DNA from 4 places in the Roseateles sp. GW821-FHT03B02 genome. Region 1 is predicted to be linked to each of the others. Evidence: predicted binding sites of a transcription regulator. Region 1 holds the regulator's gene; each other region holds the start of a gene.
The links. Region 1 encodes sigma-54, which starts transcription at its own class of promoters, with help from an activator protein. Its sites were predicted from a motif close to TGGCANGNAANCTGCTTT; they were not measured.

Region 1 (7,358 bases):
CAGCTGTTCGCCGAGGCCGAGGCCACCCACTGCGGGCGCCAGCTGATGCTGAACCGGCTGTTCGAGGTGCTGATGATCTGGGTCATCCGCGAGCTGATGGCCCAGGGGCGGGTCGAATCGGGCATGCTGGCCGGGCTGTCCCATCCCAAGCTGCGCGGCGCGCTTGTGGCGATGCACGATGCGCCTCGGCGTGACTGGCCGCTGGAGGAACTGGCGGCGGCGGCAGGCATGTCGCGCACGGTGTTCGCCAACAGCTTTCGCGACGTGGTGGGCTGCACGCCCGGCGTCTACCTGCAGCGCTGGCGCATCGGCCTGGCGCAGAAGGCGCTGCGCGAGGGGCGGGCGCTCAAGCACATCGCCGCGGAGGTGGGCTATGGCGGCGAGGCTGCGCTGTCGCGCGCCTTCCGTGCGCACACGGGGCTGTCGCCGCGGGAATGGCGCAAGGCGGAGGTGGTCCTGGCTTGAGGCGCCCTACAGCGCCTTGCGCAGATTCGCCGGCGCGATCTTCATCGCCTCGCGGTACTTGGCCACCGTGCGCCGCGCGCACTGGATGCCTTGCTCTTCCAGCATGGCCGCAAGCGCGCTGTCGGACAACGGCTTCTTGATGTCCTCGGCCGCGACGAACTGCTTGATGAGCGCACGCACCGCCGTGCTGGAGGCCTCGCCGCCGGCCTCGGTGCTCAGCCCCGAGCCGAAGAAATACTTCAGCTCGAAGGTGCCCCAGCTCGTGGCCATGTACTTGGCCGTCGTCACGCGCGAGATGGTGGATTCGTGCAGACCCAGCTCGTCGGCGATCTCGCGCAGCACCAGCGGCTTCATGGCCAGCTCGCCATGCGTGAAGAAGCCGCGCTGGCGCTCCACGATGGCCTGGCTGACGCGCAGGATGGTGTCAAAGCGCTGCTGGATGTTCTTGATGAACCAGCGTGCCTCCTGCAGCTGGCCGCCCAGCGGCGAGTTGCTGATGCCGCCGCGCGTGGCGCGCAGCGCGTTGGCGTAGAGCTCGTTGATGCGCAGCTTGGGTGCCACCTCGGGGTTGAGCATGACGCGGAACTCGCGGCCCACCTTGCGCACGATGACGTCGGGCACGATGGCCGCCGCCGCGCCCTGCGCGAAGCGCCGGCCGGGCTTGGGTTCGAGCTGGGTGATCAGCGCCTGCGCCTCGCGCAGCAGCGCCTCGTCGGCGCCGGTCTCGGCCATCAGCCGCCGCATGTCGCGCCGGGCCAGCAGCTCCAGGTGGCGCTTGCAGATCAGCATGGCGATGACCTGGGCCGGACTCTTGGGCTGGGCGCGCAGCTGCAGCGCCAGGCACTCGGACAGGTCGTGCGCACCGATGCCGGCGGGCTCCAGGCTCTGCAGCAGGTGCAGCGCGAAGCGCAGCCGGTCCAGCAATTCCTCGCGCTCCTCGTCGTCCTCGGCGAACGCGGCGGCGATCTCCTCCAGCGTGTCTTCGAGGTAGCCGTCCTCGTTCAGCGACTCGATGAGCACCTGCATGACGGCGCGGTCCTCGGCCGACAGGTGGTGGCCGGCCAGTTGCTGGGCGAGGTGCTCGGCCAGCGTGGCTTCTGCCGACTCCTGGCTCTCGCGCTCGCCGTCGTCCTCGCCGCTGCCGCTGCCGCTGCCGCTGCTGGCGGGCAGCTCACGGATGCCGTCGAAGTCGTCGCGTTCGGTGCCGTTCTCCCAGTCCTCGCGCTCCGTGCCGCCGAAGTCTTCGCCGCTGAGCTCCGGCGCCTCGGCCTCGCCGCCGTCGGTGGCGGTGTCGTTGCTGCCGGCCTCGGCCGGCGCGTTGGCGGCCAGCTCGGGGGTGCTGACGGTGAACTCCTCCTCCGTTTCGAGCAACGGGTTGGTCGCCAGCATCTGCTCGACTTCCTGGTGCAGCTCCAGCGTGGAGAGCTGCAACAGACGGATGGATTGCTGCAGCTGGGGCGTCAGCGCGAGATGCTGACTCAGGCGAACCTGGAGCGTCTGTTTCATCGCGCCGGCTTCCGCTACATCCGGAAGTGTTCGCCGAGATAGACCTTGCGCACGTCCGCGTTGGCCACGATCTCGTCCGGCGTGCCTTCGGCCAGCACGGCGCCCTCGCTGATGATGTAGGCGCGGTCGCAGATGCCCAGCGTCTCGCGGACGTTGTGGTCCGTGATCAGCACGCCGATGCCGCGGCTCTTCAGGAAGCCGATGATGCGCTGGATCTCCAGCACCGCGATGGGGTCGACGCCGGCGAAGGGCTCGTCCAGCAGGATGAAGCGCGGCTGCGTGGCCAGGGCCCGGGCGATCTCCACGCGGCGGCGCTCGCCGCCGGACAGCGCAGGCGCAGGACTGTCGCGCAGGCCCTCGATGGAGAGGTCGTGCAGCAGGCCGTTCAGCAGCTCGTCGATGCGTCCCTTCGAGAGGCTGCGGCCGTCGTCGTCCTGCTGCAGCTCCAGCACGGCGCGGATGTTCTGCTCGACGGTCAGCTTGCGGAAGATGGAGGCTTCCTGCGGCAGATAGCTCAGGCCCAGGCGGGCGCGCGAGTGGATGGGCAGGCGCTGCACCTCGGCGCCGTCGATGCGGATGACGCCGGCGTCCGAGCGCACCAGGCCCACGATCATGTAGAAGCTCGTCGTCTTGCCGGCGCCGTTGGGGCCGAGCAGGCCGACGACTTCGCCGCAGTCCACGCGCACATGCACGTCCTTGACGACGCGGCGCACGCCGTAGCTCTTGGCCAGGCCCTCGGCTTCGAGGCGGCTGCCGCAGGCCGCCGGGGCGCTCACGGAAGCGTCGGCCATCACGAAGGCTTGCCCGGCTGCAGCGTCGTCGACGGCTTCAGCGGCAGGGGCGCGGCGGCCGGCGCGGAGGCCGCCTCATCGCCCGGCTGCACGCGCGGCATCATGACGATGCGGGTGCGGCCGTTGGGGTTGGGCGAGGCGCTGCCGCCCTCCAGCGTGAAGACCTCGGTGCGGCTGTCGTAGACGATGACGGCACCCGTCACTTCCTCGGCCACGGCCGTGCCGCGCAGGCGGCGCACGGTGGCGTTGCCGATGAAGCGCACGGTCTCGCTCTTGGTGTCGTATTCGAGCTGGTCGGCGACCCCGTCGATGGCCTCGCCGGGCACGTCGCGCGCCTGGCGGAAGCTGACCGGCTGGCCGGCCATGCCGCTGGCAAAGGCCTGGTGGTAGCCGTCGCGCGTCTCGCGCACGTCCACCTTCTCGGCGCGCAGCAACAGGCTGCCCTTGGTGATGATGACGTTGCCCACCAGCTCGGTGCGCTGGTTCACGCCGTCCAGCCGGCCCTGCTTCTCGGCCGTGAAGACCATGGGCTTGAGCCGGTCGGCCTTCTCTGCCTGCGCGGCAGGCAGAGCGAGCGCCAGGGCGAGCACGGGGGCGAGCGGGATCAGGTGGCGATGCATGGCGGCACGGAAGTTGCAGGCCATTCTAGGGGCCTGCTGCCGTCATCAGCCTTTCCGGAGCGGCAAGCGTGTCAGGAAAAGCGCGTCAGCCCTTGCCGCCGCGGGCCTGCTTGACAAGAAAGTCCGCCACGGCCAGCGCTTGCTGGCCTTGTGCGGCCTCGCTCTGGCCCGGCGTGCCGGCCATGCCGGGACCGGTGCGCCAGCGTCCGCCCACCACGAGGGCGGGTACCGTGTCCACACCGGCGGCCTCGGCGAGCTTCAGGCCCTGCGCCATCTTGGTCTGCACGCCGAAGGAGCCGAAGGCCTGCCTGAACTTCGTCGTGTCCACGCCCAGCTGGCCGACGAGGGCGACGACGCCGGCCTCGTCATTGGCTTCGACGCCGGCGCGGTGGAAGGCATTGAAGATGCCGCTGTGCACCTGCGGACTCAGCGCGCCCATGGCCTCCAGCGCGTAGAACATGCGCTGGTGCAGCTTGAGCATCAGCTGCTGGCCCACCGGCACGCGGCGAAAGCTCACGTCGGCCGGCAGCCGGTGCACCCAGGCCTCCAGCAGCGGGTCGAAGGCGTTGCAGTGCGGGCACTTGTAGAAGAAGAACTCGACGACGTCGATCTTGCCCGGCGCGCCGGCCAGCGTCTGGCCCAGGCGGGCGTAGTGCCGGCCTTCGACCGGGCCGCCCTGGGCCAGGGCCGCGGTGCCGAAGCCGGCTGCGATCAGCGCCGCCGTGGCGTCGCGGCGGTTCATGCCTTGTTGCGCGCGCGCTGGATCAGGAAGTCGGTGATCTGAAGCGCCTTCGCGCCCAGCTCCAGCTCGGGCAGGCGCTGGCCGGCGCCTGCCTGGCTGGGCGAGGTCAGGAAGCGGCCGGCGATGCCAATGCTGGGCACGCCGTCGATGCGGTAGGCCTCGGACAGCTTCTCGGCCTGCTGGCATTTGGTGACCACGCCGAAGGAGTTGTAGGCCTCCTGGTACTTGACCGGGTCGATGCCCAGCGGGCCGAGGAACTTGGCCTGGCTCTTGGCGTCGTCCAGGGCCTGGCCTTGCTGGTGCATGGCATTGAAGATGGCCTGGCGGGTCGCGGCTTCCTTGCCCAGGGCTTCCAGCGCATAGAACATGCGCTGGTGGATCTTGACGTTGGCACGGAAGGCCACGTGCACCTTGCGGAAGGCCACGTCGGCCGGCAACTGCTTGACCCAGGCCTCGATGGCGGGCTCGAAGGCATAGCAGTGCGGACAGCCGTACCAGAAGAACTCGACGACCTCGATCTTGCCGGGTGTCGTCGGCAGCGCCGGGTTGAGCACCGCGTAGTGGCGGCCCTCGACAGGGCCGCCCTGGGCGAGGGCGTTGCCGGCAGCGCCGGCAAGGGGAGCGGAGGCGAGCAGGGCAGAGAAATCGCGGCGCTTCATGGCGGCAGTCATCCTTCAGACGGTAATGCGGTCAGCGTTGTACACGAACGAGATTGGCCTCGAAGCCGGCACCCTCAATCTTGCGCTGCAGATCCTCGGCGGCTTCGCGGGTGTCGTTGGGGCCCAGGCGCACGCGGAAGACGGTGCGGCCGTTCTGCTCGCGCTCCATGACCTTGGCCGTGAAGCCCTGGATGGCCAGCTTGGCCTTCTGGGCCTCGGCCTCCTCGGGGCGCGTGAAGGCGCCGGCCTGCACGAAGTAGACATAGGCGTCGGCGGCGGCGGCCGGTGTCGGTGCGGACGCAGCCGGCGCCTCGGCCTTGGCGGCCGGCTTGGGCAGGGGCAGGATGGCGGCAGCGCTGGCGCTGGGGGCGGCGTTGCCCGGCGGCGTGCTCTGCGTTTGGGGGGGCGTGGCCGCCGGCGCGTTGACGACGCCGCTGGCGCTGCGTGCGGCCTTGCCGGCCAGCGGCGCGTTCGGATCCCAGTTCCTGTTGCGCTCGGCCTCCTGGGCGTCCTGCTCGGCGGTGCGCTGCGGCACCTTGTTCACGAAGGGGATGGGCACCTTGGTGATGTAGAGGGCCACGCCGAGGGCGACGGCCAGGCCGACGAGCAGGCCGACGATCAGGCCGAGGACGAAGCCGCCTTTCTGGTTCTTCTGGCCGGCGGGTTTGGAGGCAGCAGTCATTCGTTCTCCGGGCTTTCGGACGGGGTTTCAGCAGTGTCGCGGCTCATCTGCTCGGGCGCGCTGACGCCCAGCATGCCCAGCGCGTTGGCCAGCACCTGGCGGGTCGCGGCCAGCAGTGCCACGCGGGCGCGGCTCAGCTCGGGCGCCTGATCCAGTACGCGCTCGGCGGCGTAGTAGGAGTGGTAGGCGCCGGCCAGGTCGCGGGCGTAGAAGGCCACGTCGTGCGGCGCGATGCCGCTGGCGGCGCCGGTCAGCATGTCGGGATAGGCGGCGAGCTTGAGCATCAGCGCCTCTTCCGTCGGGGCGGTCAGCAGGCCGAGGTCGGCGCCGGCGATCGAGGCCAGGTCGCCGCCCCACTTGCGGATCACCGAGCAGATGCGCGCATGGGCGTACTGCACGTAGAACACCGGGTTCTCGTCGTTCTGCTTCAGGGCCAGGTCGATGTCGAAGACGAACTCGGTGTCGGCCTTGCGGCTGATCAGGAAGAAGCGCACCGCGTCGCGGCTGGTCCAGTCGATCAGGTCGCGCAGCGTCACGTAGCTGCCGGCGCGCTTGGAGATCTTGACCTCCTCGCCGCCCTTCATCACCGTGACCATCTTGTGCAGCACGTAGTCGGGGAAGCCCTGCGGGATACCCAGGTTCACCGCCTGCAGGCCGGCGCGCACGCGGGCGATGGTGCCGTGGTGGTCGGTGCCCTGGATGTTGATGCACTGCGTGTAGCCGCGCTCGAACTTGTTGATGTGGTAGGCCACGTCGGGCACGAAGTAGGTGTAGCCGCCCTCGGACTTGCGCATCACGCGGTCCTTGTCGTCACCGTAGTCGGTGGTGCGCAGCCACAGCGCGCCGCCGTCCTCGTAGGTCTTGCCGCTTGCGACGATGCGCTCGACTGTCTTCTCCAGCTGGCCGCCCTTGTAGACGCTGGTCTCCAGGAAGTAGCTGTCGAATTTCAGGCCGAAGGCCTGCAGGTCCAGGTCCTGCTCGTGGCGCAGATAGGCCACGGCGAACTGGCGGATGCTGTCGAGGTCGTTCACGTCGCCCGAAGCGGTGAACTCGCGGTCGTCGGCCTTGACCGTTTCCTTGGCGACGAATGCGTCGGCGATGTCCTGGATGTAGTCGCCGTTGTAGGCCGACTCGGGCCATTCGGCGTCGCCGGGCTTGAAGCCCTTCAGCCGCATCTGCGTGGAGTTGGCCAGCGTGGCGATCTGCACGCCGGCGTCGTTGTAATAGAACTCGCGTGTGACCTGGTGGCCCTGGCTCTGGAACACCGAGCACAGCGAATCGCCCAGCGCGGCCTGGCGGGCGTGGCCCACGTGCAGGGGTCCGGTCGGGTTGGCCGACACGAACTCGATCATCACGTGCTTGCCGGTGGGCGCGCGGTGGCCGAACTTGTTGCCCGCCGCCAGCACTTCGCCGACGACGGCCTGCTTGGCCTCGGGCTTCAGGCGGATGTTGATGAAGCCGGGACCGGCGATTTCCAGCGCCTGCACCCATTGCTGGAAGGCGGGCTTGGCCTGCAGCGCGGCGATCAGTCGGGTGGCCAGTTCGCGCGGGTTGGCCTTGAGCGGCTTGGCCAGCTGCATGGCGGCCGTGCAGGCGAAGTCGCCATGGGCGGCCTGCTTGGGGGATTCGAAGGCGGCCACGGCGTTCGAGCCGGGGGCGATTTCCTGGAGGGAGTCGGCGAGTGCGGCGAGCAGCGCCTGCTTGGCTTGGATCATGGGGGCGATTTTAGGAGGCGGGCCTCGTCCAGCCAGAACGCACGGGCGCGGCTCCCGGCTGACTCAGTCGGCCGGGGCCTCGTGACAGGCCACGCAGAGCTTGTTGCCGTCGGGGTCGCGGAAGTAGGCGCCGTAGTAGTTCGGGTGGTAGTGCGGCCGCAGCCCCGGCGGGCCTTCG
Region 2 (7,358 bases), 490 kb from region 1:
ATCGACGAACAGACGCCCCTGGACGTGAAGGAGGCCAAGCAATGAACGCACTCATCATCTTCAGCCTGCTGCTGGCGCTGATGCTGACCGGCATGCCGATCAGCATCTCGCTGGGCCTCACCGTGATGACCTTCATCGTCACGATGACCCAGGTCCCCATCGAATCGGTCGCCCTCAAGCTGTTCACGGGCATCGAGAAGTGGGAAATCATGGCCGTGCCCTTCTTCATCCTGGCCGGAAACTTCCTCACGCACGGCGGCGTCGCGCGGCGGATGATCAACTTCGCCACGTCCATGGTCGGCCACTTCCACGGCGGCCTGGCACTGGCATCCATCCTGGCCTGCTCGATGTTCGCGCTGGTGTGCGGCTCGTCGGTTGCCACGGTCGTCGCCATCGGCTCCATCGTGCTGCCCGCCATGGTGGCCCACGGCTACCCGATGCGCTTCGGCGCCGGCGTCATCATCACGGCCGGCTCGCTCGGCATCCTGATGCTGCCGTCGATCCCGAAGGTCATCTACGCCATCTCGACCAACACCTCCATCGGCGCGCTGTTCGTCGCCGGCCTGCTGCCCGGCATCATGCTGGCGCTTATGCTGGCCGCCGTGACCTGGTGGATCGCCCGCAAGAACAACTACCCGCGCCTGGCCCGGATGGGCTGGATGGCACGCTTCCAGGCCTTCCGCAAGAGCTTCTGGGGCCTGCTGCTCGTCGTCATCATCGTCGGCGGCATCTGGTCGGGCGCCTTCACGGCAACCGAGGCGGCGGCGATGGCAGCGGTGTACTCGTTCTTCGTGGCCATCTTCGTCTACAAGGACCTGAAGCTGCGCGACGTGCCCAAGGTGCTGAAGGACTCGGCCAACATGTCCGCGATGCTGCTCTACATCATCACGAACGCGGTGCTGTTCTCCTTCGTGCTGACCAACGAGAACCTGCCCCACCAGCTGGCCGACTGGCTGCTGTCGATGAACCTGGGCCAGAACGGCTTCCTGTTCGTCGTCAACCTGGTGCTGCTGGGCGCCGGCAACTTCATGGACCCGTCGTCCATCATCCTGATCATGGCGCCCATTTTCTTCCCGGCCGCCATGCAGCTGGGCGTGAACCCGGTGCACTTCGGCATCCTGATCGACGTGAACATGGAAGTGGGCCTGTGCCACCCGCCGGTGGGCCTGAACCTCTACGTAGCCTCGGGCATCTCCAAGCTCGGCATCACGGAGCTGACCAAGGCCGTCATGCCCTGGCTGCTGACGATGATCGTCTTCCTCGTCATCGTCACCTACTGGCCGTGGCTGACCTTGGTGCTGCCACAGATGATGGGCATGTTGTAACGCCCGTCCTTCCGAGAGCCCGGCCCCGGCCGGGCTTTTTCTATTCAGACCCTCCCTGCATCCGATGAGCCCCCTCTTCTTCGCCCTGGGTTTCGCGCTCGTCGCCCTGCTCGTCTACATGGGCCGCTACAGCGGCCGCGTGCGGGCCGAGGCGAGCCGCTTCATCGCCGCGCCGCCCGAAGCCGTCTACGCCGCGGTGGCCGACCTGCAGCGCTGGCAGGCCTGGAACCCCTGGCTGGAACACGCGCGCGCGGCCTGCGCCGAGGTCGACGGCATCAGCCTGAACTGGGACGTGCCCCAGGTCGGCCGCGGCAGCGTGCGCCAGACAGGGCAGACGCCGTCGCGCGCGCTGCGCCAGCAACTCGCCTTCGCCCTGCCCTTCGCCTTTCGCGGCCGCTCGGACTGGCGCTTCGAGCCCGCGCCCGGCGGCACGAAAGTCACCTGGCGCTTCAAGGGCCGAGTCGCTTTCACGCTGCGTGCCTTCGCCGCCACGGTGCAGGGCGCCACCGCCCTGGACCTGCGCTTCGGCCTGGACCACCTCGCCGCGCTGCTGGAAGGCGGCCCGCCGGCCTACACGCTGGACTACACCGGCGTTCATGAACAACCGGCCCGCCGCCTCGCCCAGGCGACGCACAAGGGCGCGCTGGACAAGCTGGCCGCAGAGCTGCCGCCACGCATCGCCGAACTGCGCGCCCGGCTCGGCGCCAACGGGCCGGCCGTCGTCCACTACCTGAAGACCCACCTCAAGCTGCGCACCGTGGACTGCCGCATCGGCTTCGAGCTGGCGGCCGACGCCGCCGTGCCGGACGGCCTCGCGCTGCAGGAGCAACCCGCCCACCGCGCCTATGTGCTGCGCTTCAACGGCCCGCCCGAGGCACTGGAGCTGGCCTGGTACCAGGCGATGCAGCGCGTGCGCGTAGAGCAGCGCCAGCCGCATCCGCAGTTGCCGCCGAGCGCCGTCTACCTCGACGAATCGGCCCCCGGCCGGCGCGGCCTCGTCGAGCTGCATCTGCCGCTGAAAGCCTGACGGCACGCTAATTGCACTGCCCTGGGGCATGAACACGCCCCTGTTTGCCCTCCCCGGCCTGCGCGTGCTGCTGGCGGACGCCGGGCAGCGCCGCAGCCCCGTCATCCGCCTGGAGCTGATCCGGCTGCGCTGCCAGCTCGTCGACGTCATCGACCTCGTCGCCCAGCCCGACGCCCTGCCCGCCGCGCTGGAGCGCCTGGCGCCCGAGCTGCTGCTGGTGGACTGCGAGCAGCCCACGCCCGCGCTGCTGGCCCAGCTGGGCGAATCCCTGCAGCGCCAGCCGCGCCCCGTGCTGCTCTTCGCCGAACAGATGACGGGCGAGCAGATGCGCGCCGCGCTGAACAGCGGCATCAGCACCCTGCAGCTCACCGGCCTGCCGCCCCAGCGCCTGGGCGCCCTGCTGCAGCTCGCCCTGGCCCGCTTCGAGCACGACCAGAGCCTTCAGCGCGATCTGCGCCAGACCCAGACCCAGCTGGCCGAGCGCAAGCTCGTCGAGCGCGCCCGCGGCATCCTGATGCGCGAGCAGGGCCTGGACGAGGAAGCCGCGTTCCAGCGCCTGCGCCAGCTCGCCATGGACGGCGGCCAGACCCTGGCGGCCGTGGCGACGCGCCTGATTGATGCAGACCAGCTGCTGCGCCCCCGTTGAGGGCGCGGCGCACCAAGTCGCAATTCACCCTGACGCACCGGACCGGCGCAAACCGCTCGCCGCGGCGCCAGCCATGCGCCAAGCCCGTGCAAACCGGCGTTTTCCAGCGCCGCCAGAAGCTGGCACGCAAGCTGCAATGAGGAAGGCGAGGCCTGCAATGGCGCAGGCCTCTCGGGCCGGCCGGCTGATGAATCGGCCGGCACTTCGGGACAACGGCGTCCGACCTCTCCTTTTGCGTCCGCGCTAGCGAAGCGCGGACGGAGCGTGGCTGCGACGCCGTTGCGCCCTGCATGACTCAGGAGCTCGTGATGACCGCCAGCGATAACTCGACCACCACGCCCAACCCGCAACGCCGCCAGCTGCTCGCCGCAGCCGCCGCCTTGCCCTTCGCCGGCCTCGCCGGCGGCGCCTGGGCCCAGGGCTCGGACAAGCCCGAGAAGGAGGAGGTGCGCATCGGCTTCATCCCGCTGACCGACTGCGCCAGCGTCGTCATGGCCTCCGTGCTCGGCTTCGACAAGAAGTACGGCATCAAGATCATTCCCACCAAGGAAGCCTCCTGGGCCGGCGTGCGCGACAAGCTCGTCAACGGCGAGCTGGATATGGCCCATGTGCTCTACGGCCTGATCTACGGCGTGCACCTCGGCGTGGCCGGCCCCAAGAAGGACATGGCCTGCCTGATGACGCTGAACCGCAACGGCCAGGCCATCACCCTGTCCAAGAAGCTGGCCGATGCCGGCGCGGTGGACGGCGCCTCGCTCGCCAAGGTCATGGCCAAGGACAAGCGCGACTACACCTTCGCGCAGACCTTCCCGACCGGCACGCATGCGATGTGGCTGTACTACTGGCTGGCCGCCCACGGCGTGAACCCGCTGAAGGACGCCAAGGTCGTCACCGTGCCGCCGCCGCAGATGGTGGCCAACATGCGCGTGGGCAACATGGACGGCTTCTGCGTCGGCGAGCCCTGGGGCCACCGCGCCATCATCGACGGCATCGGCATCACCGCCACCACCACGCAGGACATCTGGCCCGAGCATCCGGAGAAGGTCCTCGGCACCACCGGCGACTTCGTCAAGAAGTACCCCAACACCGCCCGCGCCGTCATCATGGCCGTGCTGGAAGCCAGCCGCTGGATCGACGCCGGCCTGTCCAACAAGCAAAAGATGGCCGAGACGATCGCCGACAAGGCCTACGTCAACACCGGTGTGGACGCCATCAACCAGCGCATCCTCGGCCGCTACCAGAACGGCCTGGGCAAGACCTGGGACGACCCGCGCCACATGAAGTTCTTCGACGACGGCGCGGTCAACTTCCCCTACCTGTCCGACGGCATGTGGTTCCTCACCCAGCACAAGCGCTGGGGCCTGCTGAAGGACCACCCCGACTACCTCGGCACGGCCAAGGCCATCAACCAGACCAAGCTCTACGCCGAGGCCGCCAGCGCGCTGAAGATCAGCGTGCCCAAGGACCCGCTGCGCAGCTCCAAGCTGCTCGACGGCGTCGTCTGGGACGGCAAGGACCCGGCCAAGTACGCAGACAGCTTCAAGCTCAAGGGATGAACACCATGGTTTCCGCCGTCTTCCATTCGCCTGGCGACGCCACCGTCGCCCCCGCCACCGCACCGCTCACCGTGAGCCGCCCTGCCGCACCGGCCGCCGAAGCGCCCGAGGTCAAGGTCAAGCGCAAACGGACGCCCATCGACTGGCGCGCCATCGCGCTGCGCGTGCTGCCGCCGGTGTTCAGCATCGCCCTGCTCATCGGCATCTGGGCCCTGGCCACGCAGAAGGGGGGCAGCTTCCCCACGCCCGGCCAGACCTGGGACGCCGCGGTGCAGCTGTTCTCCGACCCGTTCTACCGCAAGGGTCCGAACGACCAGGGCATCGGCTGGAACATCCTGAATTCGCTGTCGCGCGTCGGCATGGGCTTCGGCCTGGCTGCGCTCGTGGGCATCCCGCTGGGCTTCATCATCGGCCGCTTCGAGTTCGCCAACCGCATGGTGTCGCCGCTGATCGCGCTGCTCAAGCCGGTGTCGCCGCTGGCCTGGCTGCCGATCGGCCTGCTGGCTTTCAAGAGCGCCAACCCGGCCGCGATCTGGACCATCTTCATCTGCTCGATCTGGCCCATGGTGGTGAACACGGCGGTGGGCGTGCAGCGCGTGCCGACCGACTACCTCAACGTCGCCCGCGTGCTCAAGCTCAGCGAGTGGAAGGTCATCACCCGCATCCTGTTGCCCGCGGTGCTGCCCTATGTGCTGACCGGCGTTCGGCTGTCCGTGGGCACGGCCTGGCTCGTCATCGTCGCGGCCGAGATGCTGACCGGCGGCGTGGGCATCGGCTTCTGGGTGTGGGACGAGTGGAACAACCTCAACGTGGCCCACATCATCATCGCCATCTTCGTCATCGGCATCGTCGGGCTGCTGCTCGAATGGGCGCTGATCTCTCTCGCCAAGCACTTCACCTTCGAGGATTGATGCCATGAAGCCGTTCATTCAGGTTCAAGACGCCGAGATGGTGTTCAGCACCCGCAAGGGTCGCTTCCACGCCCTGCAGAACGTCAACCTCGACGTGCAGCGCGGCGAGTTCATCACGCTGATCGGCCACTCGGGCTGCGGCAAGTCCACGCTGCTCAACCTTATCGCCGGCCTGCTGCAACCCACCTCGGGCGCGCTGATCTGCGACGGCCGCGAGATCGCCGCGCCGGGGCCGGAGCGCGCCGTCGTGTTCCAGAACCACTCGCTGCTGCCCTGGCTGACCTGCCTGGAAAACGTGCTGCTGGCCGTCGAGTCCGTCTTCGGCGGCAAGGAGCCTGGCGCCAAGCTCAGGGTGCGCGCCCGCAGCGCGCTGGAGCTGGTGGGCATGAGCCATGCGCTGCACAAGCGCCCGCACGAGATCTCGGGCGGCATGAAGCAGCGGGTGGGCATCGCCCGGGCCCTCGCCATGGAGCCCAAGGTGCTCCTGATGGACGAGCCCTTCGGTGCGCTGGATGCGCTGACGCGCGCCAAGCTGCAGGACGAGTTGCTGAAGATCGTCGCGCGCACGCAGAGCACGGTCATCATGGTCACGCACGACGTGGACGAGGCCGTGCTGCTGAGCGACCGCATCGTGATGATGACCAACGGTCCGGCGGCGACGATCGGCGAGGTGCTGGACGTGGGCATCCCGCGGCCGCGCGTACGGGTGGAGCTGGCAGAGGACGCGCGCTACATCGCGGCGCGCAAGGAGGTCATCGACTTCCTCTACACGCGTCACGCTCACGTCGAACAAGCGGCTTAGGCGGCCACCTTGTCGAAGTAGCGCTCGAAGGACGCGTCCACCGCGGCGCGTCCACCGCCGATGATGTTCAGGCCCCAGGTGAAGCCGTAGACGTCGTCGAAGTCCACGCCGCGCAGCCGCGCTTGCGTCTCGCGCACCAGGATCGGCCGCGCCGGCACATGGTTGGGCACGCTGTACATGAAGCTCACGTGGCGCCGGTCCTGGGCGACGTGCAGGGAATCGCCCGCCAGCAGCAGCGACCGCCCCTCGCCGGCCCAATGCAGCACGGAGCTGCCGTCGAAGTGCCCCGGGCAGCGCAGCAGCGTCGCGCCGCGCCCCAGGTCCAGCGTGTCGCCACGCCAGAACTCCACCCAGCGCGAACACCGCGCCACCCACTCGCGGTCGTTCTCGTGCACGAAGATGGGCACGCCGCCCAGGGCCTCGCTCCAGCGCACCATGGCTGAGTAGAAATGCGGGTGCGAAAGGGCAATGCGCTCGACGCCGCCGCGGCGCTTCAGTTCGGCCACGGCCTCGTCGGTCACCAGTGCCGTGCTCTCCCACAGCAGGCCGGCCTCGGGCAGGTGCAGCGCCCGCTGCGGGATGGCGAAGCCCGGTGCAATGCCGATGCCGAACAACGCATGGTCCATCTCCAGCCGGTTGCGATGGGTGACCGCCAGCTCGTCGTGTGTCGTCCAGGCTTGGCCCTGCCAGCCGACGTACTGGCGCTCGTCGCTGCAGATGCGGCACAGCCCCGGCGGCTGTGGGCTGCCGTCGTGTTCGGTGCCGCAGGTTCGGCACATGAAATAGGGCATGGCGGTCTCCGTGATTCGATGCCGCCAGCTTAAGAAAGGCAGCCGCTCTAACACAGAGCCAAGTGCGGCAATTCAGAGGGTGCCAAGCGCCCGCGCCAGCCGCCGCACGGCCTCGGGGATGCGCGCCACCGTGATGCTGCCGTAACCCAGCACCAGGCCCTGCACACCGCCCTCGCCCATCGCGTAGCGGCTCAACGGCTCCACGCCCACGCCGGCCGCCCAGGCGCGGCGCGTCAGCTCGTCGGCGTCCACGCCCGGCAGGGCCACGGCCAGGTGCAGGCCGGCAATGGCCGGGTAGAA
Region 3 (7,358 bases), on a different contig from region 1:
AAACTGCATGAAGTGCAAGGGCTGGCTGAGTCGGCTGCCGGAGAATATAATCAAGCAGTGCAGAGCTTTTTGAGGGCGGCAGCATTTCAGCCAAATTCTATCGCCCCTCTGATGCGCGTCGTTGATGTGCATTTGCTGCGCGGGGACTCGCCGGCTGCAATTGGGCAACTGAAGAAGGTTTTGGCCATGAAGCCGGGGTATGCACCCGCAGCCGCCGCAATGGCCACTCTGTTGCTGCGTATTGGAAAATCCGATGAGGCTGTGATGTTGGCCAAAGAGCAGCAATCACTGAGCCCTGCGGATCCAATGGGTTGGGTCATGGAGGGCGACATATTCTTCTCTAAAGGTATGCGACCTGCGGCTATATCGTCTTATCGCACGGCATTGAGCAAGAAGCCAGTGAGCGAGGTGGCGATCAAGCTGCATCGTGTGCTGAGGGATGCATCGCAAGCTGCGGATGCTGATAAGTTAGCAAAAGAATGGCTTGCCAATCGGCCTGCGGATCCGATCTTTAATTTTTATCTAGGGGATGCAGCGCTGGAGAGTAGAGAATTTGACAAGGCGGAAAGTTATTATCGCAAAGTATTGGAAGTGCGACCAAACGACGCTGCAGCGTTGAACAATGTAGCGTGGCTGCTTAACCGTGCGGGCAAGGCCGAGGCCATGCAGTTCGCGGACAGGGCGCTTCTTGCCGCACCCAACAGTCCGGCATTGATGGACACGGCTGCTGAAATTCATGCAGCTGCAGGCAGGATCGACAAAGCGCTTGGCCTGCAACTGCGCGCCGTGGAAATCGACCCCAAGCAAGCGACTCATCGCCTGCATCTCGCGCAATATCTAATCAAGGCCAATAAGAAATCGGAAGCTCGTGCTGAGTTGGAGCAATTGCGTCAGCTCGGTAATGGGTTTGCAGCGCAGGAAGAGGTGCAGAAAATGCTATCGACGCTCTGACCTTTTTGAAGTCCCCGATCGAGGCCTTGCGTCCACTTTGAATTCATTCCGGTAAGCTGTATGCGAGTTAAGCAGGCGAATTTCCGCAAGCGTATTCATCAATGGATGCGGCGTGCCTTTGCCTATCTACCGCAGCACACTAGGTTTGGCATCTATCGCAGCATGATCGACTGCGATCCGGCACCTGATGCCCGGCTAGAGCTCAAGGTCGCTGAGACCCGCGAAGAACTAGAAGATTGCTTTCGTATCCTTCACGATGCCTACGTAGCCAGTGGCTTCATGAAACCGGCGCCGTCGGGGTTGCGCGTGACCATGTACCACGCGTTGCCCACGACGACGACGCTTTGCGCTAAATACGACGGCCGCGTTGTGGGTACCATGTCGATGATCCGCGAGGGCGTATTCGGATTTCCGCTACAAGCTGTCTTCGATCTCAGTGACGTGCGTGCGAAGCAAGGCCAGATCGCCGAGATCTCGGCATTGGCTGTTCACCCGGACTTCCGAAAAACGGGCGGGGCCATATTGTTCCCGCTCATGAAGTTCATGTACGAGTATTGCACTGAGTACTTCGATACTCGTCATCTTGTAATCGCAGTCAATCCCGACAAGATCGAACTATACGAATCGCTACTGTTCTTCGAGCGCCTGCAGGAGAACGTCGTGGACAAGTATGACTTTGCTAATGGCGCTCCGGCTGTTGGTGCCGCGCTGGACCTGCCCGCCGCCAAGGAAGTCTTCCGCCGCGTTTATGGCAAGCGCAAAGAACGCAAAAATCTGCATCACTACTTCGTCACGCTGAAGCTACCCAACATCAAGTTGCCCAAGCGCCGCTATTTCACCACTAACGATCCGGTGCTGACGCCGACTATCCTCGACTATTTCTTCAACCAGCGCAGTCAGGTATTCGATTCACTTGACGATCGCCGCAAGGCGTTACTGTGGTCCATCTATGACCAGCCAGAGTTTCGCGCCGTGCTGCCAATGATGAGCATGTCGGATACGAGCTTTCACCATCCGATGCGGCGTCACCAGCGGTTCTCGCTGCGCTGCCCGGCCGAGCTTCGGCTGCGGATGAAGGAAGGCGGTGATCGCTCCATTGTGATGACTGTTATCGAGATCTCGCTGTCGGGTTTCCAGGCCCAGTCCAAGTTGGATATCCCGATAGGCTCGGAGGGTTCAGTTAGGGTGGAACTCGGTATTCAGGAAAAGGCGACGCTAGACGTTAAGGTAATGCGGCATCACCACAGCGATACCGGCGAGTTCTATGGTTTCAAGCTGGAGGAGTCCGATGAAGTCTGGCGCCGCGCTGTAAGCGCCCTCGAGACTGAGTATGTATCGGGAGACTTGTGAACGCCGGACGCCGAGGGCTGCTTTTCGTGGTGGCAAGCCTGGTGTGTTCGGGCTCCGTTGCTCAGGTTCAGTCGTTGCCTGATCTTGTCGCGCGGGCTAAACGTTCAGTTGTACTAGTCGGCAGCTACGGTTTGATGGACAACCCGCGTTTCGGTTTCCGCGGAACCGGGTTTGTCGTCGCCGATGGGATGCATGTGCTGACCAATGCCCATGTCGTGCCGGAGCTAACGCCGGATCGCATCGACCGCAGCATTGCTGTGCAGGTGTGGACGCCTGAGTCGCAGTGGCTTATGCGCAGCGCCAAGCTCATAAGCGTAGATGCAGAGCACGACCTCGCGTTGCTGCAGATGGAAGGGGCTGCCGTTCCGACCTTACGGCTAGCCGCGAAGGAATCGCCAGAAGGCGCTGCCATCGCGCTGATAGGTTTCCCTATCGGAGGTGCTTTGGGTTATTCGCACGTAACACACCGCGGCATCGTGTCCGCTCGCACGGCCATAGTGCCGCCGGCTGCAGGCACGCGGGGGCTGAGTGAACGGGCGGTTCGTCAACTGCGGCAGGGACCGTTCGAAGTTTTGCAGCTTGACGCCACGGCATACCCCGGCAACAGCGGCGGCCCAGTAATCGATGTCGAGACCGGCGAGGTCGTTGGAGTGGTGAGCATGGTGCTCGTCAAGGGCACCAAAGAGGCGGCATTGAGCGCGCCCAGTGGTATCAGCTATGCGATTCCCGTCCGAGAGGCGAGGGCCCTGCTGGAGAAGTGCATTGGCCCCATGAAGACCTGCTCAGGTGCTGCCGCGGAAAGGTAGACGCCATGAGCATGTTGATTGACGAAGAAATCATCTCCTAATCGGGGAGCGGGAGGTCTCGGCAATCCCAGCCTCCCAAATCAGGAGCCGGATGAACAAGCTGCTGGAAGAACGTCACAGCCAGTCCCGGCGGGGCGTACTAGGGCGTGTTTAGCGACACCTGAGCCAGCTGGCCCGACGCAGACTGATGCCGTTTTGGCACCCGGACATAGTCCAGAGGCTTGCAGCCTCGGCGCCGCAGATCCAAAAGCCACTTTATTGCGGCAATGCCCTGCAAGGTCGCCTTGTCCTGGCCGAGGTCCGCCAGGAGTTTCTGCAACCGAGCGTTCTCGTCCTGCAACTGCTTGTGCTCGCGCGCCTGGCCGAGATCCAGGCGGTCATCGTGCATCACAGGGGTCAAGATCGACGTTTCCAATAGAAAACACCCCGGAAACATACGTCACCGAGGTGTTCGGGGCAAACTTCAACTATCGGCTACTGCCCATCCAACCTCTTGCCGCGGTTGCGAGATCAGGAGTTATGGAGGAAGGTAGCCAATCAGCTTACTTGGCGCGGCGGCGGCGAGCCACGGCGCCTGCACCGGCGAGGGCGAGGCCGACCAGCGCCAGAGACGCGGGCTCAGGCAGTGGCGACGCGACCAGCACACCGGACCAGGCATTGTTTTGCAGCGTACCGGAGAACAGCTTCGTCTGCAGAGCGGCGGCGGTGTCGTTGTAATTGGAGCTGAGCGTCAGCGTCCAATTGGTCTTGTCGTCAGTTGCGTCGCAAATCGAGCTCAGACCGCTAGTGGCCATATCGCAAGCCGTACCGATGATGGTCATCGATACCGTGGAGCCATTGCCGCTAGAAACGACCGAGAAGGGAGAGCCAACGATGTTGCCCTGATAGAGGTAGGTCGCGGTAAAGGACCAGGTGGTCTTGCCGTCAAACTTCAGGAAGTCGGCGACCGACGTCAGAGTGGCAAGCGGGAAGGCATTGCCCAAGGCCAACGGGAAGAATGTCGGGTCAGCCATATCGCGAATGCGACCGCCGGGCTGAACCAGATCGGTCAAGAACGAGCCGTTGATCGTTGCGGCAACGTTGAACTGGCCATCTGTCGTGGCGCCGCCCGTGGGCTGCGGGTTCAGATTGCAGCCAGGGCACGTCGGCAGCGGAGTCACGACGCTGGTCGTGCCGTCGTTGTTCCAGTCGATGTAGCCGGGGACCAGCTTCACTTGACCGACGGTCAGGTTGACAGTGCCGATGATCGGAGTTGCCATCGAGGCGATCGGGGCCGCGAAAACTGTCGCGACAGCCAGTGCCTTAATCCACTTGGAGAGCTTGCTCATTTGAATCTCCTTGATTCACTTGCTAGAAGTTGGGGCGCGGCCCCGGACGACGAGTTAAAAGCAGGTAGCGTGCCAACTTCGGAAGATGTCTAAGGAAATCCTTTTGGAACAACGGGTTGCGACATGTTTTTGCCTGCGGTCGGGGCGGGCTTGGGGCGGCAAGAACGCTGGCTGTAAAGTCTGCCGACACTGGTTGTCGACGCGAATAGAGGAGGTGGTGTGAGCCAATCGATGAATGGGCAGGGCGCCGGGCGGCGCGGCACGGCCAATGTGACGGGGTGGGATCGTGGGGAGCAGGAGTGCTGGCGGCCGCTGTCGGTCGACGACGTCAGGGCTTGCGTTGACCGTGCGAGGCGGGAGGGGCGCGCCCTTTATCCGCTTTCCACCGGTTTGAATTGGGGGTACGGCTCGGCCGCATCCCCGCAGCCTGGCGCGGTGCTACTCGACCTCAGCGGCATGAACCGAATTCGTAACGCGGCCGACATATCGTCGTCGCGGCCGGTTGCGGTGATAGAGCCTGGCGTAACCCAGGGGCAGTTGCAGGAGTTCCTTCGGACGTCCTGTCCCGAACTCAGCTTCAATGTCACCGGCTCATGCGTTGACTCCAGCATCCTGGGAAATGCGCTGGATCGCGGTGTCGGCTACCTGGGCCCGCGTCGAGAGGATGTCTTTGGCCTGGAGGTCGTGACAGGGCGCGGTGATTTGCTGAAGACCGGCTTTCGGCGCCTCGGCGAGGCGTCCCCGCTCTCCCATACCCATCCCTATGGTCTGGGGCCCATGCTGGATGGGTTGTTCTTCCAGGGGAACTTTGGTGTTGTGACCAGCGCCTGCTTCAAGTTGCTGCCAAGGCCCGAGCGGTCCGTCGCCGTTTCCCTGGCTTTGCGAGACAACTCGGCGCTGCCCGTGTTCCTGGACGGATTGGCGCAGTTGAAGCGCCTGGGGGTCATGAGTGGTGTGACCCATGTTGGCAATCAGGCCCGGACGCGAGCGAGCATGATGTCCGGTATCAGTCAGTATCTGCAGTCTGCGTGCGGACTGGAAGGGGGCGCCTTGAAAGAAGCGGCTGACCGCGCGTTGGCCACGGTGGCGCCCTATGAGTGGACCAGTCTTGGCGGGGTGTCGGGTAGCGCGGCGCAAGTCCGGGCGGCCGTTGCGGAGATCAGGCGTTTGATGGGGCGCATTGCGAAGCTGACTGTCGTTGACGATGCCAAGTTGGCGGCAGGATTTCGCGTGCTGCACCCTTTGCGCAAACTCTGGCCTTGGGCGCGCGCCAATGCTGCCGCGATTGCTGCGATTCAGCCTCTGCAGGGTCTGGCGGATGGTCGTCCGACAGACGCCGCGATATCAAATCTGCTTTGGCGATTCGGTCAGCCGCAGTCGCCGGCCCGGGCTCTGGATGATTCCAGTTGCGGCCTGATTTTCGTGAATCCAGCATTGCCCATGGATGGGCAGGCGGTGGTGGGGGTTGTCGATGGCATGAAGGCGGAGGCAGCCAGATTCGGCCACGAGCTCTACATCACACTGAATATCGAGACAACGACTTCTTTTGTCGCTGTCGCCAATCTGTTGTTCGACCGTGGTGACTCGGCGGCCGTCCGGAATGCGCATGCCTGCGCACATGCGCTTTGGCAATATTTACGCTCGCGTGGCCTGGAGGTGTACAGGGCGCGGGCGGACATGATGGAGGAGCTTGTCGATCCCGCTGATCCGTTCTGGCGCACGGCGTGGGAGCTCAAATCAGTTTTCGATCCGGACAACGTGATTGCTCCCGGTCGCTACAACCTGCCCGGCGCGCCCCGCAACTGAGTGGATTGTTGCCCTCGCCGCCGTGTGAAAGTCCTCGCCAGGCTGTCCAAGCCCCCGATTCAGGTTGCCTGTGGCGGGGGAGGCCTATGGCATCATTCCAAGGCTTTGGCCCTCGCGTTGCGAGAGGTGTGCTGCCCCCCGTTGAGGGGTTTTTGACGAACAGACCGCTAGAGGACTTGCCTTGGACACCATTCATGCTTCGAACAACGGCGCTGAGCAATTGATGTCCGCCCGGTTGGCCGCCAGAGCAGCTCGGAGCGCTGTGGCCGCCAGGATGGGGCGGGTCATCGCTTCGATGGTGATCGTATTGGCGGCCGGTTGCGCCAGCACCAGCCATCCGCCGGCGCCGCCTTCGGTTGCCAGCGACGATTACAGCTACATCATCGGTGCCGGCGATAGCCTCAACATTCAAGTGTGGCGCAATCCCGAGTTGTCCATGTCTGTGCCTGTTCGTCCCGACGGCAAGATTGCTGCCCCGCTGGTCGACGAGATAGTCGTGCAAGGCAAGACGTCAGTTCAGGTGGCGCGTGAAGTTGAAAAGCAGCTTGGCAAATACGTCCGGGATCCGGTCGTGACCGTGATTGTCACCAGCTTTGTCGGCCCCTACAGCGAGCAGATCCGCGTCGTCGGCGAGGCTGCAAAGCCGCAGTTCCTGCCCTACAAGCAGAAGATGACGGTGCTTGACGTGATGATCGCCGTTGGCGGCCTGACGGACTTTGCTTCTGGGAACAGCGCCACCATTCTGCGCACTGCCGAGGGCAACAAGCAGTATTCGGTGCGGCTGAAGGATCTGATCAAGCGGGGCGATGTTTCGGCCAACGTCGAGATGCGCCCGGGCGACATTCTCATCATTCCTCAGAGCCTGTTCTGAACTGAAGGGGAGGAATAGGCCAGCGGCCAACCCTCCTTGCAATAGCCTTAACTGAGACTGTTCCCCATGGAATTGCTGATTGCTCAGCTCCTGATCATCGTCCGGCGGATGTGGAAATATCGCTGGGTCGGCTTGGTCGTCGCCTGGGTGGCTGGCGTGGTCGGCGCCGTGGTGGTGTTTGTGCTGCCCGACCGTTACGAGGCCAGTGCCCGCATCTATGTGGACACCCAGTCCATCTTGAAGCCG
Region 4 (7,358 bases), on a different contig from region 1:
CTTGGCCTCTCCCAGGGACTGGATCTCGGGCTCCACCCAGGCCAGAGCGCTGTTGTACTCACCGCCGAGCTGGCCGGCCAGGTTGCTGCGCTCCTGGTTCTTGGCGTCGCGGTTGTCGGTGCTCTGCGTCATGCTGGCGTAGACGCGTAGCCGGTCGTAGCGCCGGTTGGCCGCGCTGATCGCGTCCAGGCCGGCGCGCAGGCTCTTGGCGCTCTTGCCCAGGGTGCCCTTCAGCGCGGCCAGCTTGGGCAGGTCGGCGAGCAGGGTCTTGCGGGCGGTGTCCCAGTCGGCGGCGGTGGCGTAGAAGGGGCTGAGGTTCCAGGTGGTGGGCAGGGGCTCGGCGTGGAGGGTGGGGCCGGCGAGGGCGAGGGCGAAGCCGAGGCAGAGCGCGGGGGCGCGAGGGTGAAGGAGACGCTTCATGGGCGGCGGTGTCGGAATAGAAGGATTTCCCGAGTGTCAAGGCGCCTGCCACGGTTGACCGAAGTGATGGTAGGAAAACCCGGATGCCAGACGTCAAAACTCAAATGGTGAGGTGAGACCGCGGCCCCAAAACTTCCCCTTCAGGGCCTACCTTGCTTCACTCCAGTCAAACTGACCGGCCGCATCAACTGATGCGCTAGCCAGCACACACGATGTCGATTTCGGCTCTGGAAAGACTCCCCGTGCTAGCCGCGTCCGAGCTTGACGGGGGCCTGTATTGCTGACGAAGCCTCATTGGCACGAGCGTTGGGGTTCGCGATGTTCACCAAACCTACTCAATACACATCGGCGCGGAGCGCGTTCAGAACAAGAAATACCTCTGCGCCATCGGCAATTCCTTCGCCGGCTCGCAGGTCAGCAGCACGCCGTCCGCCCTCACCTCGTAGGTCTGCGCGTCGATCTCCATCGTAGGCAGGTAGTTGTTGAGCAGCATGTCGGCCTTCTTCACCGACCGACAGCCCCTCACCGGCACCAGCGTCTTGGCCAGGCCCAGCTTCTCGGCATGCGCCTGGCCGGACTGGCTGACGAAGGTCAGCGAGCCTTGCGACAGCGCGCCGCCTAAGGCGCCGAACATCGGCCGGTAGTGCACCGGCTGCGGCGTCGGGATGGAGGCGTTGGCGTCGCCCATCGCGGCGGCGGCGATGAAGCCCCCCTTCAGGATCAGCGACGGCTTCACGCCGAAAAAGGCGGGCTTCCACAGCACCAGGTCGGCCCACTTGCCGACCTCGATGCTGCCCACCTCATGGCCGATGCCGTGCGCCAGCGCGGGGTTGATGGCGAGCTTGGCCAGGTAGCGCTTCACGCGGGCGTTGTCGTTGCCGGCACCGTCGCCAGGCAGCGCCCCGCGCTGCACCTTCATCTTGTGCGCCGTCTGCCAGCAACGCAGGCTCACCTCGCCCACACGGCCCATGGCCTGCGAGTCGGACGAGAACATGCTGATGGCGCCGAGATCGTGCAGGATGTCTTCGGCCGCGATGGTCTCGCGGCGGATGCGGCTCTCGGCGAAGGCCAGGTCCTCGGCGATGCCGGCGTCCAGGTGGTGACAGACCATCAGCATGTCCAGGTGCTCGTCCAGCGTGTTGACGGTGAACGGCCGCGTAGGGTTGGTGGAGCTGGGCAGCACGTTGGCTTCGCCCACCACCTTCATGATGTCCGGCGCATGGCCGCCGCCCGCGCCTTCGGTGTGGAAGCTGTGGATGGTGCGGCCCTTGAAGGCGGCAATCGTGTCTTCGACGAAGCCCGACTCGTTGAGCGTGTCGGTGTGGATGGCGACCTGGGTGTCGGTCAGCTCGGCCACGTTCAGGCAGTTGTCGATGGCTGCGGGCGTGGTGCCCCAGTCCTCGTGCAGCTTCAGGCCGATGGCGCCAGCGTCGATCTGCTGCATCAGCGCCGCGGGCCGCGACGCATTGCCCTTGCCCATGAAGCCCAGGTTCATCGGGAAGGCCTCGGCGGCCTTCAGCATCGTGGCGATGTGGTGCGGGCCGGGCGTGCAGGTGGTGGCCAGCGTGCCGGTGGCGGGGCCGGTGCCGCCGCCGATCATGGTCGTCACGCCGCTCATCAGCGCCTCTTCGATCTGCTGCGGGCAAATGAAGTGGATGTGGGTGTCGATGGCGCCGGGTGTCACGATGAAGCCCTCGCCCGCGATGATTTCGGTGCCGGGACCGATGACGATGTCCACGCCGGGCTGCACGTCGGGGTTGCCGGCCTTGCCGATGGCGGCGATGCGGCAGCCGCGCAGGCCGATGTCGGCCTTGACGATGCCCCAGTGGTCGACGATGACGACGTTGGTGATGACGGTGTCGACTGCGTCCGTCGCATCCGGACCGTTGGGCCGCTGGGACTGGCCCATGCCGTCGCGCACGGTCTTGCCGCCGCCGAACTTGACCTCCTCGCCGTAGCCGCCCGAACGCAGCGTCAGGTCCTGCTCGATCTCGATGACGAGGGCGGTGTCGGCCAGGCGCAGCCGGTCGCCGACGGTGGGGCCGAGCATCTCGGCATAGGCACGGCGGCTGATCCTCATAGCTTGCCTTGAACCAGACCGCGGAAGCCCCAGACCGTGCGGTCGCCGGCCAGCTCGACGAGCTCGACGGTGCGCGTCTGCCCTGGCTCGAAGCGCACGGCCGTGCCGCTGCAAATGTTCAGGCGCATGCCGCGGGCGGCCTCGCGGTCGAAGGCGAGCGCCGCATTGGTCTCGGCGAAGTGGTAGTGGGAGCCGACCTGGATGGGCCGCGTGCCGGCATTGGCGACCTTGAGGGTCAGCGTGCGCCGGCCCGGGTTGAGTTCATGATCGCCCTCGGCCGTGATCAGCTCGCCGGGGATCATCACTTGCGCCCCTTGGCAAACCACCAGACCGCGACGCCGGCCGCGGCCACCAGCGCCAGGGTGCCGATGCCATCCCAGCCATGGACGTGCGGGCCGACGGGGCCATGGCCGTCGTGGGCAAGTGCAGGGGCCGCGATCAGAAAAAAGGCAAGTGCGCGCATGGTTCAGGCAATCGGTTGATGGACCGTGACGAGCTTGGTGCCGTCGGGGAAAGTGGCTTCGACCTGGATCTCCGGAATCATCTCAGGCACGCCGTCCATGACGTCGGCCCGGGTCAGGATCTCGCGGCCTTCGCTCATCAGCTGGGCCACCGTCCTGCCGTCGCGGGCGCCTTCGAGGATGGCGGCGCTGATGAAGGCCACGGCCTCGGGGTAGTTGAGCTTCAGCCCGCGCGCGCGGCGGCGCTCTGCAAGCAAGGCTGCAGTGAACAGCAGCAGCTTGTCCTTCTCACGGGGCGTCAGTTCCATATCTCGCTTTGCTTGTGGGTCAGCTCGGTTGTCATGTTCGCCTCGAGCGGTGCGTCAGCTCCATGTTGGCTTCACGACAGCTTCAGGGCAATGGGTGCTACCTGACCCCTAGCTTGAAGCGTGCCAGAGGCCTGGCTTCCGCAAGTCTGTGGATTCTGCGCAGGAAACGGAGGTCCAGCATGCGGCCTCTTCTTCAGGAGACCGCCATGCCACCTCCCAACAACGGCCACGGCCAGCTCGAAGGCCGCGAGCGCGACTTCGTCCGCCTGCTGCCCAAGAATCCCACATCGTTCACCGACGCGAGCCTGCAGGCGCTGGCCGCGCTGATGATCATGCCGGACGACGCGCTCAACGACGGCGCCGACGCCGAGGAGAACCTGGCCGTGCCGGCCGGCTACACCTACTTCGGCCAGTTCGTCGACCACGACCTGACGCTGGACACGACCTCTTCTTTCGCCGCGCCCAAGGACGCCGCCTCCAACCTGCGCAGCCCGGCGCTCGACCTGGACTGCGTCTACGGCGCCGGACCGCAGGATCAGCCCTACATGTACGCCGCCGACGGCGCGACGCTGCTGATCGACCCGCGCGGCACCGACCTGGCGCGCCAGCCTCTCAACGGTCGCGCCATCGTCGGCGACAAGCGCAACGACGAGAACTCCATCGTCTGCCAGATCCAGCTGGCGATGATCAAGTTCCACAACGCCGTGGTGCTCAGGCTCAGGCAGCAGGGCGTCGACGGCAGGGACGTCTTCGAGCGCGCCCGCCGGGAGGTCACCTGGACCTATCAGCGCGTCGTGCTGGAGGATTACCTGCTGCGCATCGTCAACACGCTCACCTACGACTTCTTCACGCAGCGCCACGCCGCCATGGGCAGCAAGGCCTACGCCCTCTACGTCGACACGCTGGCGATGCGCAAGAACCTGCCCATTGAATTTGTCGGCGCGGCCTACCGCTTCGGGCATTCGATGGTCCGGCGCGGCTACCGCCTCAACACCGTCACCAAGAAGCTCATCTTCGACGGCACCGACGTCAACGACGACAGTCTCGTCGGCTTCCAGCCGCTGCCGGGCAGCCACGTCATCGACCATTGGGGGCGCTTCTTCACGCCCAGCTTCGTCGTCCCCGCCAGCAACGGCCCCGCACCGGTCGAGAACGACCCCGCGGTGCGCCTGCAATGGGCTTACAAGATCGATCCTTCCCTGGTGGACCCGCTGGCGGCCCTGCCTCCAGGTGTTGACACGGAACGCCGCTCGCTCGCGGCCCTGAACCTCAGGCGCGGCAATCTGGACAGCTATGCGATTGCCACCGGCCAGGCGTTCGCAACCGAGCTGAAGGAGAAGCCGCTGGGTGCGGACGAGCTGATGGTGCGCGCCAAGAACGAGGACGGCAGCTTCACCTTCCAGAGCATTGCGTCCGCGGACCCACGCTTCCTCACCGACACGCCGCTGTGGTTCTACATCCTGGCCGAGGCGCAACAGCCCGCGTTGGCCTACTGGCGCGCGCAGGGCAAGCGCAATCTGAAGGACGACGATTTCATGAGCGGCCCCTGCTCCGTCTCCAGGCTCGGCCCCGTGGGCGGGCGCATCCTGATGGAAGTCTTCAACGGCATTGTCGACAGCGATCAGCGCAGCTTCCGCAATGACCCCGCAGCCAGGAACTGGACGCCCATGATCGGCGCGGACATCAGCTTCTGGGCAGTGCTCAGGTTCGCCGGGCTGGTGTAGGCCATTCAATCAGCACGTCGGCCGCTGACAGCTTGCGCGCCGGTCCGGCCGGGCGGCGCGTGGGGGTGCCCAGCGCGATCCAGCCCACCAGCGTCTCTCCGGGGTCGCAGAAGGCTGCCGCGATGGCGGGGTTGCGCACCTTGGCCCCGCTGAGCATCTTGCCGCCGAAGCCCAGGGCATGGGCCGCCGACAGGAAGTTGGCAACAGCCCCGCCCACGGCCGCCCATTGCTCGTGCGACGGCACCTGCGGGTGGCCGAGATCGATGCGCGCAACGACGGCGACCGTGACCGGCGGCTTCAAGGCCCGTTCGGCGTCCAGTGCGGCGCCCTCCTCACCCTTGCCCGCCGCCCGGGCCGCGTCGGCAAACAGGGCGGACATGCCCTGTTTTGCGGCGCCACGCACCAGCTTGAACCGGTAAGGCACCAACTCGGCGTGGTCGGGGGCGCGCAGCGCAGCCTGGGCCATCAGCGCAAGCTGCTCATCGTTCGGCCCCGGCTCGACGAGGTGCTTGGGGCCGACCGAATAGCGCGTCAGCAGCGCGTCGAGCGCAGCCGGCATCGTGTTCACTTCAGCAGGCCCGCGTTCTCGGCCGCAGCCTTGATGCCGGCGTAGTTCTCGGGCTTGCTCGGAATGAACCGGGTCGCGCGCTGCAGGCCAAGAATCTCCTTGCCTTGCGGGGTGTTCGGATCCAGCGCCAGGAAGGCAGCCCTGATCTTGTCCTGCAAGGCCTGCGGCATGTCGGCATGCACCGACCAGTTGTAGTCGAAGTAAGGCGGCGTCGTGTAGAACACCTTGACCTGGGCCGGGTCCACCTTCTTCTCGGCGACGAACTTCTCCCACACCGAGATGTTCAGTGCACCGGCATCCACCTTGCCGCTGGCGACGGCGGCGATGGTCGCGTCGTGCGCGCCGCTGAAGGCCACGCGCTTGAGGTCCACGTCGGGATTGATCCTGGCGGCCAGCAGGAAGCTGCGTGGCATCAGGTGGCCCGAGGTGCTGCTCTGCGAGCCGAAGGACAGGGTCTTGCCTTTGAGGTCTTCCAGCCTGGCGATGCCGCTCCTGGCGTCGGTGATGAAGACGGAGCGGAACTTCTCGTCCTCCTCGCGCTGCACCAGCGGCACGACCTTGCCGCCCGAACGCACGCTGGCCTGCACGAAAGTGAAGCCACCGAACCAGGCGAGGTCGATCTTCTTGTTGACCACCGTCTCCACCGCAGCGGCGTAGTCGGTCACCGGCGTCCACTCGACCTTCATGCCGAGCTTGCTCTCCAGGTACTGGCCCAGCGGCGCGAACTTGCGCGCGAGCTCGGTGGGAGACTCGTCGGGGATGGCGGTCACGCGCAGCACCTGCTGGGCCTGGGCCTGGGCTGTGGCGCCCGCGAGCGCCAGCGAAATCACCACACCGCGCGCCAGACCGGCGACGACACGAGTCAGATTCATGGAAATTCTCCTTGGGGTTTGGGAGCGTCAGAACACGAGAGTGGCCCAGGCCGGATCAGCGGCCCGGGCGGCGAATTGCACCGCGCCGCCATGCTGGCGGGCGACAGGGATGAGATCGGCATGCGTGAGGCCCTGGGCCGCGAGCGCATCCGAGCAGGCGAGAAAGCGTGCGCCGTGGTCGAGCGCATCCTGCATCCAGCCGGCAATGGTCTTGTCGAAACGGTCGGAAGCCCGCAACGCATCGGCGACGCCGGGCTGCAGCAGCAGCACCGAGCGCGCGGAGAAGTAAACCTCCACCTGCAGCTCCAGTGCCGCCGCCGCCGCCGCGTGCGCGAAGGGCGTGGCCAGGCGCACGGGGTCGGCCGGGTCGGCAGCCCAGAGCAGGATGGCAAGGCCGGTACGTTGCATCAGGTGGGGTCCAGTTGATTGAGCCAGGCCCAGCGCGTCATCGCCTCACGTATGGCGGCCTCGCCGACAGCGAGTCGGGCTTTCTCGGTGGCCAGGCGCGTGGGCGCGATCTCGATCAGCCACCCCGCATCGTAGGGCGACCGGTGCACCAGCTCGGGCTGCTCATGCAGCACCTCGTTCACCCGCATGACGATGCCCGACAACGGCGACTTCACCGACACGATGGACTTGGACAGTTCCACGACACCGATTGAGCGGCCCTGCTCGACCTCGCTGTCGACCGGCTTGGGCCGGCACATAAAGACCTCACCTGAGGCCTTGAGCCCGAGTGCGGTGATGCCGATGCGGACCTTCCCGCCCGGCAGAGGCTGAGCCCAGGTCTGGTCGTCGATCCAGTACCAGAGCGCGTCGGGCAGCTCGGCGCCAGCGATCAGCATCACCGCCCCCCGCCCCATGCGTGGCGGAAAGAGGAGGGAGTCGAACCCACCCGGCGACGCGTGGCGCCACCCACCGGGTT

Region 2: AC07VX_RS02310 (CmpA/NrtA family ABC transporter substrate-binding protein) is a predicted target of sigma-54. The motif match lies at 3,119-3,136, and genes of this name have one in related genera.
Region 3: AC07VX_RS15280 (PEP-CTERM sorting domain-containing protein) is a predicted target of sigma-54. The motif match lies at 4,493-4,510, and genes of this name have one in related genera.
Region 4: AC07VX_RS14860 (urease subunit gamma) is a predicted target of sigma-54. The motif match lies at 3,378-3,395, and genes of this name have one in related genera.

Annotation. Positions count from the first base shown of each region.
Region 1 is NZ_JBWKUV010000001.1:1,016,098-1,023,455, reverse strand. It holds gene AC07VX_RS04540 (AraC family transcriptional regulator) at 1-465, shown strand, start outside; gene AC07VX_RS04535 (RNA polymerase factor sigma-54) at 472-1,971, opposite strand; gene lptB (LPS export ABC transporter ATP-binding protein) at 1,986-2,762, opposite strand; gene lptA (lipopolysaccharide transport periplasmic protein LptA) at 2,762-3,382, opposite strand; gene AC07VX_RS04520 (thiol:disulfide interchange protein DsbA/DsbL) at 3,468-4,124, opposite strand; gene AC07VX_RS04515 (thiol:disulfide interchange protein DsbA/DsbL) at 4,121-4,783, opposite strand; gene AC07VX_RS04510 (SPOR domain-containing protein) at 4,815-5,465, opposite strand; gene argS (arginine--tRNA ligase) at 5,462-7,180, opposite strand; gene AC07VX_RS04500 (VOC family protein) at 7,244-7,358, opposite strand, start outside.
Region 2 is NZ_JBWKUV010000001.1:525,101-532,458, forward strand. It holds gene AC07VX_RS02290 (TRAP transporter small permease) at 1-45, shown strand, start outside; gene AC07VX_RS02295 (TRAP transporter large permease) at 42-1,325, shown strand; gene AC07VX_RS02300 (SRPBCC family protein) at 1,390-2,352, shown strand; gene AC07VX_RS02305 (ANTAR domain-containing response regulator) at 2,381-2,998, shown strand; gene AC07VX_RS02310 (CmpA/NrtA family ABC transporter substrate-binding protein) at 3,307-4,554, shown strand; gene ntrB (nitrate ABC transporter permease) at 4,560-5,465, shown strand; gene AC07VX_RS02320 (ABC transporter ATP-binding protein) at 5,470-6,267, shown strand; gene AC07VX_RS02325 (hypothetical protein) at 6,264-7,058, opposite strand; gene pdxR (MocR-like pyridoxine biosynthesis transcription factor PdxR) at 7,131-7,358, opposite strand, start outside.
Region 3 is NZ_JBWKUV010000005.1:115,686-123,043, forward strand. It holds gene prsT (XrtA/PEP-CTERM system TPR-repeat protein PrsT) at 1-951, shown strand, start outside; gene AC07VX_RS15265 (GNAT family N-acetyltransferase) at 1,012-2,301, shown strand; gene AC07VX_RS15270 (S1C family serine protease) at 2,436-3,107, shown strand; gene AC07VX_RS15275 (hypothetical protein) at 3,247-3,495, opposite strand; gene AC07VX_RS15280 (PEP-CTERM sorting domain-containing protein) at 3,650-4,435, opposite strand; gene AC07VX_RS15285 (FAD-binding oxidoreductase) at 4,655-6,241, shown strand; gene AC07VX_RS15290 (XrtA/PEP-CTERM system exopolysaccharide export protein) at 6,516-7,112, shown strand; gene AC07VX_RS15295 (XrtA system polysaccharide chain length determinant) at 7,179-7,358, shown strand, end outside.
Region 4 is NZ_JBWKUV010000005.1:22,505-29,862, reverse strand. It holds gene AC07VX_RS14880 (M3 family oligoendopeptidase) at 1-420, opposite strand, end outside; gene ureC (urease subunit alpha) at 782-2,500, opposite strand; gene AC07VX_RS14870 (urease subunit beta) at 2,497-2,802, opposite strand; gene AC07VX_RS14865 (hypothetical protein) at 2,802-2,963, opposite strand; gene AC07VX_RS14860 (urease subunit gamma) at 2,967-3,269, opposite strand; gene AC07VX_RS14855 (peroxidase family protein) at 3,476-4,993, shown strand; gene AC07VX_RS14850 (nitroreductase family protein) at 4,971-5,552, opposite strand; gene AC07VX_RS14845 (putative selenate ABC transporter substrate-binding protein) at 5,558-6,433, opposite strand; gene AC07VX_RS14840 (DsrE family protein) at 6,461-6,841, opposite strand; gene AC07VX_RS14835 (glycine cleavage system protein H) at 6,841-7,278, opposite strand; tRNA gene AC07VX_RS14830 (tRNA-Sec) at 7,300-7,358, opposite strand, start outside.